DNA from 3 places in the Pseudarthrobacter sp. H2 genome. Region 1 is predicted to be linked to each of the others. Evidence: riboswitches for the same ligand, from Rfam matches in the RefSeq annotation. Region 1 holds a riboswitch; each other region holds the start of a gene.
What was found. Region 1 has a riboswitch for thiamine pyrophosphate ahead of ACQCSZ_RS25090 (3-oxoacyl-ACP reductase). Riboswitches for the same ligand answer to the same signal wherever they lie in the genome.
Positions count from the first base shown of each region.

Region 2: another riboswitch for thiamine pyrophosphate. It lies ahead of ACQCSZ_RS06840 (bifunctional hydroxymethylpyrimidine kinase/phosphomethylpyrimidine kinase); the one in region 1 lies ahead of ACQCSZ_RS25090 (3-oxoacyl-ACP reductase).
Region 3: another riboswitch for thiamine pyrophosphate. It lies ahead of thiC (phosphomethylpyrimidine synthase ThiC); the one in region 1 lies ahead of ACQCSZ_RS25090 (3-oxoacyl-ACP reductase).

Region 1 is NZ_CP189595.1:137,015-142,344, forward strand. Features, by position in the region: gene ACQCSZ_RS25070 (ABC transporter substrate-binding protein) at 1-2, shown strand, start outside; gene ACQCSZ_RS25075 (ABC transporter permease) at 66-896, shown strand; gene ACQCSZ_RS25080 (ABC transporter ATP-binding protein) at 889-1,716, shown strand; gene ACQCSZ_RS25085 (LLM class flavin-dependent oxidoreductase) at 1,887-3,203, opposite strand; gene ACQCSZ_RS25090 (3-oxoacyl-ACP reductase) at 3,215-3,979, opposite strand; TPP riboswitch at 4,036-4,139, opposite strand; gene ACQCSZ_RS25095 (relaxase/mobilization nuclease domain-containing protein) at 4,427-4,717, opposite strand; partial or broken gene ACQCSZ_RS25100 (IS630 family transposase) at 4,886-5,330, opposite strand, start outside.
Region 2 is NZ_CP189594.1:1,440,852-1,446,181, reverse strand. Features, by position in the region: gene obgE (GTPase ObgE) at 1-939, opposite strand, end outside; gene rpmA (50S ribosomal protein L27) at 1,057-1,320, opposite strand; gene rplU (50S ribosomal protein L21) at 1,382-1,690, opposite strand; gene ACQCSZ_RS06840 (bifunctional hydroxymethylpyrimidine kinase/phosphomethylpyrimidine kinase) at 2,061-3,728, opposite strand; TPP riboswitch at 3,711-3,808, opposite strand; gene ACQCSZ_RS06835 (Rne/Rng family ribonuclease) at 3,914-5,330, opposite strand, start outside.
Region 3 is NZ_CP189594.1:1,273,027-1,278,356, reverse strand. Features, by position in the region: gene ACQCSZ_RS05910 (hypothetical protein) at 141-581, opposite strand; gene ACQCSZ_RS05905 (VOC family protein) at 754-1,629, opposite strand; gene ACQCSZ_RS05900 (amidohydrolase family protein) at 1,706-2,794, opposite strand; TPP riboswitch at 2,871-2,978, shown strand; gene thiC (phosphomethylpyrimidine synthase ThiC) at 2,997-4,802, shown strand; gene ACQCSZ_RS05890 (alpha/beta fold hydrolase) at 4,901-5,330, opposite strand, start outside.

The sequences.
Region 1 (5,330 bases):
AGCTGCCGCGCCCTCCCCTTTCCCGATCGCCGGCCGCGGGACCGTAACGGCAGAAAGGCAACGCTGTGAGTGAGGGTCCGGGAGACGGAGCGGGCCGCAACCGGAAAACAGGGTCTCCCCTCCGGTTCAGGACGCTCACCACCGCCGTGCCCCCGGCCGTGATTGTCCTCGCTCTCCTGGCAACCTGGCAGGGCGCGGTCGCGGCCGGCGGCGTGAAACCAACCGTGCTTCCGTCTCCGCAGCGGATCGTGGAGCAGGGCTGGTTGGCGCGCGGGATCATCTGGGCCAACACGGTGCCGACGCTGCAGGAAACCTTTCTCGGTTTCGCCGTCTCCCTGACCCTGGCGTGGGTCCTTGCCGTCGCCATCGACTTCTCACCGTGGCTTCGCCGGGCCCTGATGCCCCTGCTGGTGGCATCCCAGACCATACCGATCATCGCCATTGCCCCGCTGATGATCATCTGGTTCGGCTTCGGTCTGATGCCAAAGATCATGGTCATCGCCTTGGTCACGTTCTTTCCGGTGACCGTCGGCCTGATCGACGGCTTCAACCTCACCGACCGTGACGCGGGCAATCTGCTGCGCAGCATGGGCGCCAACCGGTGGAAGCAATTCGTCTATGTACGCCTTCCATCGGCTCTTCCCTCTTTCTTCACAGCCCTGCGGATCGGCATTGCCTACGCTGTTACGGGCGCCATTTTCGCCGAGTACATCGGGGCCCGGGACGGGTTGGGTATCTACATGGCCACGATGAAAAACTCGTTCCGCACCGACCTCGTACTGGCAGCAGTCGCAGTCACCGCCTTCCTTAGTGTGGGCCTGTTCCTGCTGACCTACGCCGCCGAGCGGCTGATCATCCCCTGGCACTCCAAGGAACGCAGGAACCGCCATGTCTGAAACCACCGCTGCGGCACCCAGGGTCGAAGTACGTGCAATTACCAAATCCTTCGATCTCGGGCGCGGAGAATCCCGGCACGTCATCGAGGACGTCGACTTCTCCGCACAACAAGGAGAATTCGTTGCCATCATCGGTCCCAGCGGATGCGGAAAGAGCACCCTGTTCAACATCATGGCCGGCCTAGAAAAACCCCGCGGCGGCGAAATCCTCATCGATGGGCGCGCCGTCACCGGGGAACGTGAACACTTCGCCTACATGCCGCAAAAAGACCTCCTCTTTCCCTGGCGCACCATCCTCCAGAACACCGCCCTGGGCCTGGAAGTCCGCGGTGGAAGCAAAAAGACCGCGCGGGCACGTGCCGCCAGCCTCTTCCCGGCCTTCGGGCTGTCCGGTTTTGAGAACTCGCATCCCTTTGAGCTCTCCGGAGGCATGCGGCAAAGGGCCGCCCTGCTGCGCACAGTGGTCCAGGACCGTGACGTCCTGTTACTGGATGAGCCCTTCGGTGCCCTCGATTCCCTCACCCGCACCGACATGCAGGCGTGGCTTCAAGATGTCTGGTCCCACAACTCCTGGACCGCGGTCCTGATCACCCACGACATCCGTGAAGCGATCTACCTGGCCGACCGGGTCGTCGTACTCAGCCCCCGGCCCGCCTCCGTGCGCCTAAACCTCCGCATCGACCTGCCCAGGCCACGTCAGCTCTCGACGATGGCTTCGGCCCGGTTCGCCCACTACGAACTCCAACTCCTCGAAACCCTTCACCGCCCCGGCAACCCCAACGACACCACGGATGCTGCCCACGGAAGGCCTCGGGCCTGAAAGCACAAAGCCCGAGGGGACTCCAGGGAGGAAGGACGTTCCTGACGGAAGGCTATCCAATACGCCCGCATGGAGCCCGGTGTCTTCACGAGGGACAAAGCCAGCTTGTGGCAACCCTGTCCCGGACGGTATTGGATGATCGGAACCGCCGCCCTGCCGTAGTGGCGCTCTTACGCAGGGGCGCCAACAGCCGGGCGGTCCAGCCCCAGATGCCCGCGCAGCGTCGAGGCGGTGTAGCGGGTGCGGAAGAGTCCCCGGCGCTGGAGGACGGGGATGACGTCATCGACGAACTCGTCCAGGGAATCGGGCAGCAGCGGGGGCATCAGGTTGAACCCGTCAGCGCCGCCGGAGCGGAACCAGAGCTCCATCTGATCAGCGATCTGCTCCGGCGTGCCGACCATGGTGCAGTGGCCCCCGCCTGCGGCCAGGCGCCCCAGCAACTGCCGCACGGTGGGACGTTCGGTTTCAATAATGCGCAATATGGTGGCATAACGGCCCTGCGGCCCAGTAAATTCTGCCGCCGGTGGCAGGGACGGCACGGGGGCGTCCAGTTCCCAGCCGGTACAGTCCTGCTGCACGAACGTGCCCAGCCGTGTCAGGGATTCTGCGGTGGGCAGCAGCGCATCCGTCCGGTCCTGTTTGGCCCGGGCTTCGGCCGCGGTGGAGCCCACATACGTCACCAATCCGGGCATGATCGCTACCTTCTCCGGATTACGCCCGGCAGCAGCGATCCGCTGTTTCATATCCGCATAGTAGGCCTGGGCGCTGGGAAGATCGTAGGCCACGGCGTAAATCCCTTCCGCGTACCGGGCGGCAAGGTCCCGGCCGGCCCCGGAAGCACCGGCCTGGAACAGCACGGGGCGTCCCTGCGGGCCCCGGGGCACATTCAAGGGCCCCTCCACCCGGAAGTGGCCCCCCTCATGATGCAACGGCCGGACCAGGGCCGGATCGGCATAGAACCCGGCCCTGTCCCGAACCATCGCATCATCAGCCCATGAGTCCCACAACCCCAGCGCTACCTCAATGAACTCTGCAGCGCGGCCGTAGCGCTGCCCGTGGTCGGGCATCGCTTCCAGCCCGTGGTTGCGGGCTTCAGCATCGAACATGGACGTGACCACGTTCGCCCCGATACGCCCGGCACTGATGTGATCCAGGGAGGCGAGCAACCGGGCGGCATGAAAAGGGGAATAAAAGGTGGCCGAGACGGTGCTGATAAGCCCGATGTTCTCCGTTGCCCGGGCCATGGCCGCCAGCGCGGTCAACGGTTCCAGAAACCATCTCGGACCGGCGCCGACGTCACCGGCGGACTGCCCGTCGGCGAAGAACACGGCATCGAACAGGCCGCGTTCGGCGCTTTGTGCGAGCCGCTCATAATAACCGATCTCTCCGAGCTGCTCCAGCGGCGATCCGGCCCGCCGCCAGGCAGCACCGTGGTGGCCGGCTCCCAGCAGGAAAGCGTTCAAATGCAGTTGCCGTTTCCCGTTCATCGACAGGCCGCCTAGTCCATGACCAGTCCGCCGTCGACCACCAGGTTCTGCCCGGTAACCGACCGCGCCCAAGGCGAGGCGAAAAACAAGATGGCATCGGCGAACTCGGCCGGGGTGGTGACCTTACCCAGGGGGGTCGAAGCGGCAATGTAGTCAAAGACCTCCTCCGGGGTTGCGGCGCTGGCATCGGTGGTGCGCAGCAGGCCGCCGGAGACCATGTTCACGGCAATATTGTGCTGCCCCAGATCCTTGGCCATAGTGCGGGTCAATGACACCAGGGCGGCCTTGGCCGCGGTGTAGTCGTGGTACGGGACCACCGGGTTCTGGAACAGATTGGTCCCAACGTTGATGATGCGCCCAAACCCGTGGCCGCGCATCCCCTCCAAAGCCTGCTGGGTCGTGTTCAAAGCCCCCCGGACACTGCCGGCGAACTGTGCCTCGAACTCCGCCCATGAAATATCCCCGGCACCGGAGCGGGCATCCCCGTTAAACGAGAAATCGGCCAGCGCATTATTGACCACAGTGGTGACGGCGGAACCGAAATGGGACCGGGCCTGCTCCAGCATCACCGACACCTGACCGGCGTCGGTGACGTCAGCCTGCAGGGCAACAGCGTGCTCGGGGCCATAACCGGCGGCCAGTTCCCCGGCGGCTTCGGCGCTGCGGCGGTAATTGATTACCACCCGCGCCCCCCGGGCCGCGAACGCCTGCACAATACTGCTGCCCAGGCCCCGTCCGCCGCCGGTCACAAGAACGATTTGTTCTGCCAGTTCCATCAGTTTCTTCACCTTCGGATAAGGCGAAAGGATGCGATCCGGGCGCCAGGACCGTGCGAACCGTTGCAGGACATCCCTTCGCTAGTGTCAACTAGATCAGGTTCAACGGGTGTCATCTCAGCCGGGCCAATCAAGCCGCCCGGCACCCCGTGTCACTGGGAGCGAGTATACCCGCCCCCGGCCAAACCAGCGCCCGCACCTAACCGTGCTGCCGCCGTGTCCTGCCCGAACTGTTTCCCAAACGGCTCCCGTGCCGGACACCGCGGCGCGACCACCGGACCTCCCGTACCTGCGGGCACCGGTCTCCCCCGGTGGACCGGCCGGCCCTGAAAACCCCAAAATAGACACCTCCAATAACCGCATCAACATACAGCGCACCTCAGAGGCGGGTAGCGTCGGAAGCGTCAGAGCCTGGTACCCCACCTGTTGGGACATGTATTTGCTCTTTCAGCCGTTCCATTTGGTGCCGTCGTCACGGACCATGCTGGCCACGATGTGAAGGTGGTCGTTGCCGTTCCTGCTCAGTCCGTGGCGCACTGCAACCCACCAGGCCGGGGCCTTTCCGCCGTCCTCGGCGAAGTCCATGTTCTGCATGAAGTTCTGCATGAAATCATTCGCGATGGCCGCCCATTGCTGGTCGGCGAGCCAGCCTTCCTGGGCGGCCAGGCCCAGGGAGCAGTGGAAGACGTGCCCGCCGTCGACGTCCGTGTCGTAGAACTGCTGTCCTGCAAGGGACATTTTGGCTAAGGGCACCAAAACGCCCGTTTTGGTGCCCTTACTGCGGGGAAGTTGAGGCCGCGGGCTCCCATTGTCGACGGAGTGAGCTATGCGAGCGATTGGGGGTCCGGGCGCCCGAGTCCTGCGCGGGTCGCCGGGACGTCGGCGGAGCCGTCCTAGTGGTCTGTCTCAGTTTTGCTTGACGGCTTGGAGTGCGACGCGGCCGCGGACGACCTTTTCGAGGATTGAGTCGGCGGTCGCGGTCCAGACGAGGGGCTTGGGCTCATCGTTGTGGGCGGCGAGGTAGCCCTCGATCGCCGCGATCAGATCCGGTACGGAGTGGAAGGCGCCGCGCCGCAGGGCCTTGTCCGTGAGCTCGCGGAACCACCGCTCGACCAGGTTCAGCCAGGATGAGGACGTCGGGGTGAAATGCAGGTGGAACCGGGGATGTTTGTCCAGCCAGGCCCGCACGTTGGCGTGTTTGTGGGTGGCGTAGTTGTCCAGGATCAGGTGCACGGCCAGTCCGTCCGGGATTTCCTTCTCAACCGTTTTGAGGAACCTCAGGAACTCGCTGTGGCGGTGTTTGGGCAGGCAGGATCCGATCACCTTGCCGGTGGCAACGTCCAGGGCGGCG
Region 2 (5,330 bases), on a different replicon from region 1:
CAGTTCCGGGCGGACGAACCCGGCCATGTCCTTGCCGTCCGGCAGGTCCACCTTGTTCAGGGCGACCAGGCGGGGGCGGTGGTTCAGCGGCACGACTTCGCCGTCGGTTCCGCTGTAGCTCATGTCCACCGCGTACTTCTCAAGTTCGGCCTCGATGATGGCCAGGTCGGAGAGCGGGTCGCGGTCCGATTCGAGCGTGCCGCAGTCCAGGACGTGCACCAGGGCGGCGCAGCGCTCGACGTGGCGCAGGAAGTGGTGGCCGAGGCCCTTGCCCTCGCTGGCGCCCTCGATCAGGCCCGGGACGTCGGCGATGGTGAAGCGCACTTCGCCGGCCTGGACGACGCCCAGGTTCGGGATCAGCGTGGTGAAGGGGTAGTCGGCGATCTTGGGGCGCGCGGCGGACATCGCGGCGATGAGGCTGGACTTGCCGGCCGAGGGGAAGCCCACGAGGGCGATGTCCGCGATGGACTTCAATTCCAGCACGATGTCGCTGGAGTCGCCTTCGATGCCGAGCAGGGCGAAGCCGGGGGCGCGGCGCTTCTGCGAGGACAGCGAGGCGTTGCCGAGGCCGCCGATGCCGCCGGCCGCGGCAATGAATTCCGTGCCTTCGCCCACGAGGTCGGCCAGGACCCTCCCGTCCTTGGACTTGACCACGGTGCCCTCGGGAACCGGAAGGATCAGGGTTTCGCCGCTCTTGCCGCCGCGCCAGTCGCCCATGCCGGGGCCGCCGTTGGTGGCGTGGCGGTGCGGGGCATGGTGGTAGTCGAGCAGGGTGGTGGTCTGCGGGTCGACCCGCAGGATGACGTCCCCGCCGTTGCCGCCGTTGCCGCCGTCGGGTCCGCCGAGGGGCTTGAACTTCTCCCGGTGGACGGAGACACAGCCGTGGCCGCCGGTACCGCCGGATACGTGCAGTACTACCCGGTCTACAAAGCTCGCCACGTGGATCTCCTCAGTGCTGTTCCTCAGGTCCACAAAGGGGCCCAAGATGATTGTAATGCGGTTAAAACACCGGTGGAGCGGACCTAATGGCCCGCCCCACCGATTCAGAACTTGGTATTACTCTGCAGCTGCAGCAGCCACGATGTTCACAACGCGACGACCACGGCGGGTACCGAACTCGACGGCCCCGGGGGCCAGGGCGAACAGGGTGTCGTCCCCGCCGCGGCCGACGCCGGCGCCCGGGTGGAAGTGCGTGCCGCGCTGGCGGACGATGATCTCGCCGGCGGAAACTACCTGGCCGCCGAAGCGCTTGACGCCGAGGTACTGGGCGTTGGAGTCACGACCGTTGCGAGTGGAACTCGCGCCTTTTTTATGTGCCATTTGAAATGCCTGCCTTAAAAATTCTGGGGAATCTGCGGAAAACCTGAACAGTAACGGTTAGTTACTTGATACCGGTGATCTTGACCTTGGTCAATTCCTGACGGTGACCCTGGCGCTTCTTGTAGCCGGTCTTGTTCTTGAACTTCTGGATGACGATCTTCGGACCACGGAGGTCTTCGAGGATCTCAGCCGTAACCGTTACCTTGGCCAGGTCCGCGGCAGCGGACGTGACCTTGTCACCGTCTACCAGGAGCAGTGCGGGCAGCTCAAAGGTGCTGCCGGCTCCACCGGGGACGCGGTTCAGGGTAACGAAGTCTCCAACGGAAACCTTCTCTTGCCGGCCGCCTGCGCGGACAATCGCGTACACCACTGTGGAACTCACTTCTCTCGACGTTTATTACTAGATTTGCGTGCGGAACCTGGGGCCAAATTGTTTGGACCGGCTCACGCTGTGCCTCTACGCCGGTGGATTCCCCGGGGGAACCCATGAGTTATTCCGTGGACAATACCGACGCGAATTCATTGATTGGAATACCGCGGGGACTGCCTTTGAGGTCATAACCCAAGTGTTGGCGTAAGCACCGAAGGTCCAGACTACGCTAATTTTGCCTTCGGCCGCAAATGAGGCTGGTTCCGGTGGATAGTTCGTGCTGGGCGCCACTGGCCTTGGCCAGGGGGTTGCCGAGAGAACCTCCGGAACCGTGCCCGACTATCGTACAGTCTCCCCGGTCCCCGCCGGGTCAGGCATGCAGCCGCGGCGCGTCGAAGAAATCGACCTCGTAGCGCGATGACTGCCGGAAGGCCAGTGTCATGGCCTGCCGTTCGCTGTCCGTGGCCTGCCGCGCCGCCGCATCGGTGTAGGCGACCGCCTGCCGGGTCGCGGCGGCAAACTCCTCGTCCGCGTAGGTGCGCAGCCAGGCCGCGTAGGGGTGCCCTGCCGGGGCTCCCGCGGCGAGGAACTCCCCGTGCAGCGTGGCGCCGACCTCGGCGTAGAGCCAGAAGCAGGGCAGGACCGCGGCCACCAGCACCCCGTAGCTGCCGGAGACCGAGGCGGCCAGCAGATGGTCCACGTAGGACTTGGTGACGGGGCCCAGTTCCGGGCCGGCGGGGCGGGTGCCCAGCCACGTCCGGTGCAGCTCCGATTCGACTTCGAGGCAGTTCTGCGCGCCGCGGGCCCAGAAGAGCTGTTCGGCTTCCGACGGCGCGAGGGCCGACGCCCGGGCCAGCACCCGGGAGTAGCCGTTGAGATAGATGGCGTCCTGCGCGAGGTAGTAGGCGAAGTCCTTGTCCGGCAGGGTGCCCTCGGCCAGGCCGCGGATGAACGCGAGGCCGTAGATCGCCTCGAGGTCCGCCGCGGCCCCTTCCCAGAGCGCCACGGCAAACTCGCCTTCCGCCGGGGCCGGGGTGCCGGGCTGCGGCCCGGCGGGGCCGGGATGGGGCAGGTGGTGGAAGTGATGGACGGGGCCGTTGCCGGATCCGACGTCGAGGCTCCCCGACTCCCGCAGCGCCCCCTGCAGCCACGGCTTGACCTCCCGGAGGGCGGCCTCCCAGTCCCCCACCCGGGCCTGCACGGTGGCCATCGCGGAGGACAGGGAGCATCCGGTGCCGTGGCTGTTGCGGGTCCGGATGCGCTCCCCGGGCAACACCACGGTCTCCCGGCCCAGCAGTCCGCCCGTGTTGACGAGCGCGTCGGGACAGCCGCCGGCCTCGGCCCCGGCGTCGTTGTCGCCTTTGTTGTCGCCGGTGGCGTTGTCGGTGGCGTTGTCGCCGGCGTTGTTGTCGCCGGCAGCGTCGTTGAGGTGGCCGCCCTTCACCAGCACTGTGGTGCCCGCCAGCGCGGCGAGCCGTTTGCCCTGCGCCAGGGCCTCCGCCCAGTCCGCGGCGACGGGCTCCCGGAGCAGGATCGCCAGTTCGGCGAGGTTGGGGGTGATCAGGTCCGCCAGCGGCAGGAGCGTGTGCAGGGCCGTCTCGGCGGACTCCCGCAGGAGCCGGTCCCCGCTCGTGGCCACCATCACCGGATCAAGCACAACGACGCCGGGGCGCACCTTCTCGAGCCAGCTGCGGACGGCGTCGATCACGGCCGCATCCCCCAGCATGCCGATCTTGACGGCGTCGATGCCGATGTCGTCGCTGACCGCCTCCAGCTGCGCGGTGAGGAATTCCGCCGGGGGGACGTGCACCGCCCGGACGCCCCGGGTGTTCTGCGCGGTCAGGGCGGTGATGGCCGCCATGCCGTAGCCGCCGTTCGCGGCGATGCTTTTCAGGTCGGCCTGGATCCCGGCCCCGCCGGAGGGGTCGGAACCGGCAATGGCCAGCACGCGGGGAATCCGGGGCGGCGCGGACGTGCGCGGCCGGTACGGCAGAAATTCGGACAGAAGAGTCGGTGAAAACAAAGCCAAAACGGACATCCCTTCGCCGGTGCTAACCGGACAGGTTCAACGGGTCTGGATCTCAGCCGGCCCGATGCGCGGCACCCCGTGTCAGTCCCCCAGCCTAGCCGCATCCCTTAACAACCTCGCGGGTGCGGCCCGGGACCGGCGTATTGCTACGCCGGTCCCGGGCCGCACCCGCGGTTCAGGCAGTTGCTGGAGGCCTACAGCTCGGACGCCGGCACGCCGACGCCGAGGATGATCGGCTCGTTGGCCGCGGGCTTGGCCATCGGCATCTTGGCCGCCGGCGTTGCTGCGGCCGGGACCTTGGCCTCGTGGACGGCTCCGGCTGCGGCCGGCCGGGTGGCCTCGCGGTGTTCAGTTGCCTCACGGTGTTCAATGGACGTCACGTTGGCAGCACCCTGGGCGCGGCTGGCGCTCCGGTTCCGGCGACCGCGGCGGGCACGGGACGTGGTGGCCCCGGCTTCCCGGACCTGGTCGTCGTCGTACGGGGCGGCATCGTGCGGGGCGGCGTCGAGCCGGCCTGCGGCCTGCCGGGCTTCGCCGCCTTCGCTCAGGTGGGCGAAGGCCTCGGTCAGCAGGTCCAGCGTGAGTGCGGGAGCCTTTGCCTCCCCGGCGTGCTCCACGAACGGCAGGGCAACCTGCTCGCCGCCGAAGGTCAGCACGGCGGCAGGACGTCCGGCGGGCGCTTCTTCCTTCCGGGTCCCCTGCGCGGCCGGCTCAACGGCCGCCGGGCGCGTCCCGGCGTCGCGCTGGCGCGTCCCGGCGTCGGCGGTCTCCCCGTCGTGCAGGTGGGCGGCGTGCGCCGCGGCGGCGATGTTCGCCAGGGCGGCACGTGTTGCCTCCGCCTTGGCGTGGCGCTCCTCCTCGGTCGGCTCGGGGTGCGCCGGCGCGGACAGGGCAGGCTCCAGGGCCTGGCCGCTCTTTCCGCGGCGGCGGCCCTTGCGCTCGGTCCGGGCGGCGGGCTGGGCTTCGGCCCGCGGCACGTAGTGCTCCGCGGCGACGGTGTTGGCCCGGCGGTGTTCGACGGGCTCGTCGTGGGTGACGATGCCCCGGCCCGCGCAGGCCTCGCACTGTTCGCCGAAGACCTCCAGCAGCCCGGTGCCCATCCGCTTGCGGGTCATCTGCACGAGCCCCAGCGAGGTCACCTCGGCCACCTGGTGCTTGGTGCGGTCCCGGCCCAGGCACTCCACCATGCGGCGCAGCACGAGGTCGCGGTTCGATTCGAGCACCATGTCGATGAAGTCGATCACGATGATGCCGCCGATGTCGCGGAGCCGGAGCTGCCGGACGACTTCCTCGGCCGCTTCCAGGTTGTTCTTGGTGACGGTCTCCTCGAGGTTTCCGCCGCTGCCGGTGAACTTGCCGGTGTTGACGTCCACCACGGTCATGGCTTCGGTGCGGTCGATCACGAGGGAGCCGCCGGAGGGCAGGAACACCTTGCGGTCCAGGGCCTTGTGGATCTGCTCGTCGATGCGCCAGGCCGCGAAGATGTCCGAATCCTTGGTCCACTTCTCGAGCCGGCCCACCAGGTCCGGCGCCACATAGGTGACGTAGGCCTCGATGGTGTCCCAGGCTTCCTCGCCGGAGACGATCAGCTTGGAGAAGTCCTCGTTGAAG
Region 3 (5,330 bases), on a different replicon from region 1:
GGGCGGGCCGTACTAGGGGGTTCTAAAAGGACAAGATCCGGACGCGGAGAGAGGGGCCACGCAGATCAAGTACGTGTTCATTGTGCCAGATCGACGGCGGGATTTCGACTTGACACGTGGGCAGCGCCCGATTCAGCCTGTCAGGCAGCTGTCCAGACGTAGAGTTCGGACTTCGTGGCCGGGTCGATGCCGGCGGCGAGTCCGGCGAGCTCGCGGACATAGTTTATGGCCTGGTCGGCACCGAAGGGCATGTCCTCCTCGGCGGCCCAGGCCGCCGCCACGTCGTCCAAGACGTTGCCCTCGCCTTCGGTTTCGTAGCTGAGCAGCTCGGCAAGGGCCCGGACCATGGCGTGCGGAACCCCGAGCAGCGAGTCGCTGGTCACATCCACCAGGGCCAGCTCATAGTCGGCCCCGGAGGCGTGCACGGCGGCCCCGGCAAGGTCGCCGAGGCGTTCAATCTCGTAGTCGCTGATATCCGGGATCCGGACGGCTCCCGGCGCAAGCGCCGCACCGCCGTCGAGGGCCGCGGCCCGCTTGAGGGCTTCATTGTGGGTGGACACAAAGACTTCGGTGTAGCCCATGGGAGGGATCCTTATTCTGTCGGTTCTGTCGGTTCTGACGCCGCGTTGCCGGCGGAGGGGCCCGGCCGGCGGGCGCCGCCGCCCTCGCGACCGGAGTCAGAGGTGCGGCCGGCGGTCCGGTTGCCAGCCTAACCCAGCCGGCCCGCGTGAGCGGACGACGGCGCAGTCAGCGTCAGCGGACGGCGACGCGGATGCGGTTGCGCCACGGGTCCTCGAAGCGCAGCTCGGCCCCGGTGTGGTGCGACTGGACGCCGGCGACCTTGAGGCGGTCGGCGAGCGCTCCGACGTCGTCCCCGGACGGTACCTCGATCAGCACTTCGCCCAGGCCCAGGGTGTCGCGCCGGGGGCCGGCGCCGCGGCTGTTCCAGACGTTCATGGCCATGTGGTGGTGGTAGCCGCCGGCGGAGACGAACAGCGCCTGGCCGTGCCAGCCGGCGGTCTTCTCGAAGCCCAGGGTGCCGACGTAGAAGTCATGCGCCGAGGCGACGTCGCCCACCTGCAGGTGGACGTGCCCGATGCCGGCGGCGGTCCCGCGCTGTCCGGAGACGGACTCTTCGGTGAGGAACTGCTGCAGGAAGCGCTGGGGCGGCAGGGCCAGGCTGTCCATCACGACGTTCCTGCCCTCCCAGGACCAGGCCTCGCGGGGCCGGTCCCAGTACAGTTCGATGCCGTTGCCCTCGGGGTCGTTGAAGTAGAAGGCTTCGCTGACGAGGTGGTCGGCGCTGCCGGTGAAGGACTGCGGCGCGTACTGCGCCGCGGTGGCCACGGTGGCGGCCAGGGCGGGCTGGTCATCGAAGAGAAAGGCCGTGTGGAAGAGGCCTGCCTCGCCGCGGGCCGGGACGGGCAGCCCGGGTGCGGGGGCAAGGTGGACCAGCGGCTTCTGCTTGCGGCCGAGGTACAGGCCGCCGTCCTGCTCGGCGACGATGTCCAGGCCGAGGGCGCGCTGGTAGTAGTCCGTCATGAGCTTCATGTCGCCGGCCTTGAGCATCACGGTGCCCATGGTGAGTGCGGCGGGAAGCAGGTCCTGGGTGGTGGCTTCAGCAGTCATTTTGAACGCTCCGGGGTTCAGTGGCCACCGACTGTCGATGACCTTGTCATACTGTTAAATTACTTGAAGCTTCAATTTATTCCTGGTGGAGGAGTTCTCCCCTCAACACGATGTGCCTGAGTTCGCCGAGGGTTTCGAGCCGGGCCCGGGGGTCCTCGGCGCAGACCAGGACGTCGGCGCTGGCGCCTTCGGCGATGGCGTCGGCCCCGAGCCAGGCGCGTGCTGCCCAGGCGCCGGCGTCGAGGGCAGCCCGTGCCGGGAGGCCCGCGGCGTGCAGGGCCTGGATTTCATCGGCAATCCGTCCGTGCCTGATCACGCTGCCGGCGTCCGTCCCGGCGTAGATGGACACGCCGGCCTCGAAGGCCTCCAGGATCCGTTCGCTCCGGCGCTCCCAGAGGGCACGCATGTGCGCGGCGTAGCGGGGGAACTTCGCGGCGGCCTGCGCGGCGATGTCCGGGAAGGTGGCGATGTTGATCAGCGTGGGGACGATCGGCACACCCTGCTCCACGAAACGCGGCAGGTGCCGCGGCAGCAGGCCGGTGCCGTGCTCGATGCAGTCGATCCCGGCGTCGAGCATGTCATCGAGGGTGTCTTCGGCGAAGCAGTGCGCCGTCACGCGGGCGCCTTCATCGTGGGCGGCCCGGACGGCGTCCTTGAGCACGGCGGCGGGGAAGGACGGTGCCAGGTCCCCGGCGCCGCGGTCGATCCAGTCGCCCACGAGCTTGACCCAGCCGTCGCCGGCGAGCGCCTGCTTGCGCACGGCCTCGACGAGGTTCTCCGGCTCCACCTCGACGGCGAAGCCGCGGAGGTAGCGCCCGGTCCTGGCGATGTGGCGGCCGGAGCGGATGATGCGCGGCAGGTCCGTGCGCTGCTGCAGCCAGCGGGTGTCATGCACGGCCCCGGCGTCGCGCACGAGCAGTGTGCCGGCGTCGCGGTCCGTGGCGGCCTGCTCCTCCACGACGTGCTCCGGGACGTCCCCGCCGGGGCCGAGCCCGATGTGGCAGTGCGCGTCGACCAGCCCGGGAATCACCCAGCCGTCCAGTACGAGGTCCGGCGCCGCGGCGGGACGGTGGAAGGTCAGCACGCCGTCGACGGACCACAGGCCGCGGTGCTCCCGCTCGGCGCTGGTGAGGACCGGGCCGCTGAATTCAATGATCCTGCTCATGCCTTAAAGCCTAATCGGCCCGGCGGCCGGCGCGCCGTCATACCCGGAGTGGCTCCGCTGCCTGTGGTAGCTTCGTCTACGACCACACGGGTGCCCCTGCAGGGGCTGAGATCGGGCTGACGCGGCCTGCGACCGTTGAACCTGTCCGGGTAATGCCGGCGAAGGAAGTGAGTATTCCGTGAATACGCAAGAAACACAGCTGATGCCTGTCCAGAACGGGCCGGCCCAAGAAGAAGCCCGCAGTGCGTCCGGCAGGGAAGAAACCCAGTCTTTGAAGTCACACTCGCTGGCGTACATCTCTGACGATGCAACGGGGATCCGCGTTCCGGTGACCGAGATTGCCTTGGAGCCGTCCCCGAACGGACAGCAGAACGAGCCGTTCCAGATCTACCGGACGGCAGGCCCCGGCAGCGATCCCGTACTGGGGCTTGAGCCGTTCCGGGAGGCCTGGATTGAGGCCCGGGGAGATACCGAACCGTACAGCGGCCGGGAACGGAACCTGCTCGACGACGGCAGGTCGGCCGTGCGCCGCGGCGCGGCATCCGCCGAGTGGCGCGGGGCGCGGCCGGTGCCCCGCCGCGCCGTCGACGGCAGGACGGTGACCCAGATGCGCTACGCCCGGGACGGCGTCATCACCCCGGAGATGCGGTTCGTGGCCTTACGCGAGAACTGCGACGTGGAGCTGGTCCGCAGCGAAGTCGCGGCCGGCCGGGCCATCATCCCCAACAACATCAACCATCCCGAATCCGAGCCGATGATCATCGGCAAGGCCTTCCTCGTGAAGATCAACGCCAACATCGGCAACTCGGCGGTCACCAGCTCCATCGCGGAAGAAGTCGACAAGCTGCAGTGGGCCACACAGTGGGGCGCGGACACCGTCATGGACCTGTCCACGGGTGATGACATCCACACCACCCGCGAGTGGCTCATCCGCAATGCGCCCGTCCCGATCGGCACCGTGCCGATCTACCAGGCGCTGGAAAAAGTCAACGGCGACGCGAACGCCCTCACCTGGGAAATCTACCGGGACACCGTGATCGAGCAGTGCGAGCAGGGCGTGGACTACATGACCGTCCACGCCGGCGTGCTCCTCCGCTACGTGCCGCTGACGGCCAAGCGGGTCACCGGAATCGTCTCCCGCGGCGGTGCCATCATGGCCGGCTGGTGCCTGGCACACCACCAGGAAAACTTCCTCTACACCCACTTCGACGAGCTGTGCGAAATCTTCGCCAAGTACGACGTCGCGTTCTCCCTCGGGGACGGGCTGCGGCCCGGTGCGACGGCCGATGCCAACGACGCCGCGCAGTTCGCCGAGCTGGACACCCTTGCCGAGCTCACGCAGCGGGCCTGGGAGTTCGACGTCCAGGTCATGGTGGAAGGGCCCGGCCATGTCCCGTTCCACCTCGTCCGTGAAAACGTGGAGCGCCAGCAGGAGCTCTGCAAGGGCGCCCCGTTCTACACCCTCGGGCCCCTCGTGACCGATATCGCCCCCGGCTATGACCACATCACCTCGGCGATCGGCGCCACCGAGATCGCCCGCTACGGCACGGCGATGCTCTGCTACGTCACGCCCAAGGAGCACCTCGGGCTGCCGAACAAGGACGACGTCAAGACGGGCGTGATCACCTACAAGATCGCCGCCCACGCCGCCGACCTGGCGAAGGGACATCCGGGCGCCCATGAGCGTGACGATGCCCTGTCCAAGGCCCGCTTCGAGTTCCGCTGGCGCGACCAGTTCGCGCTGTCCCTTGACCCGGTGACGGCCGAGGCCTTCCATGATGAGACGCTCCCGGCGGAGCCGGCCAAGACGGCGCACTTCTGCTCGATGTGCGGCCCGAAGTTCTGTTCGATGCGGATCAGCCAGGACATCCGTGACGAATACGGCTCGGCAGAGGCCCAGGAAGCGCTCGCCGAGATGGCGGCAGGGATGCTGGAAAAGAGCCAGGAGTTCCTGGCCGCGGGCGGCAAGGTCTATCTGCCGGAGCTGCAGCTTCCGGCGCAGCGCTAGCGGACCCGCCCAACTGGATCGCAGCAGATGCCGTTATGGGCGCCCATAACGGCATCAACTGCGACCCAGTTGGGGCGGCGGGTTCAGGAGCGGCGGGTTCAGGACGCCTGGGCGTGCTGGAGCCGGCTGACCCCGGCAATGAAGGAGCGGACAAAGTGGTCGCCTTCGGCCGAATCCTGGGGCCGGTGCCCTCCCGCCGCGATGCGGTGCAGGGCCCCGGTCTCGCGCAGGTAGCCGGCGATTTCCTCGTACAGGGGTTCCCAGCCGCCGGTCAGGACCAGGGTGGGGACTCCCGGCACGATCTGCAGGGGCGCCTCCCAGCCCGGGGCCTGCAGGCGGAGGCGCCGGGCCTCCCGGCGGGCTTCCGGTGTCGCGGTCCCGGGCGCGCCCGCGGGGAAGGCCCGCCGGACATACTCGCGCTGGAAATCCTCGTCCCCAAGCTCGTGGCGGATGTCGAAGAGCGGCTGCAGGATGGCCCGGTGCGCCGCCGTGGCCGGCAGTTCGGCGGTGAGCGAGAGGCAGGCCGGC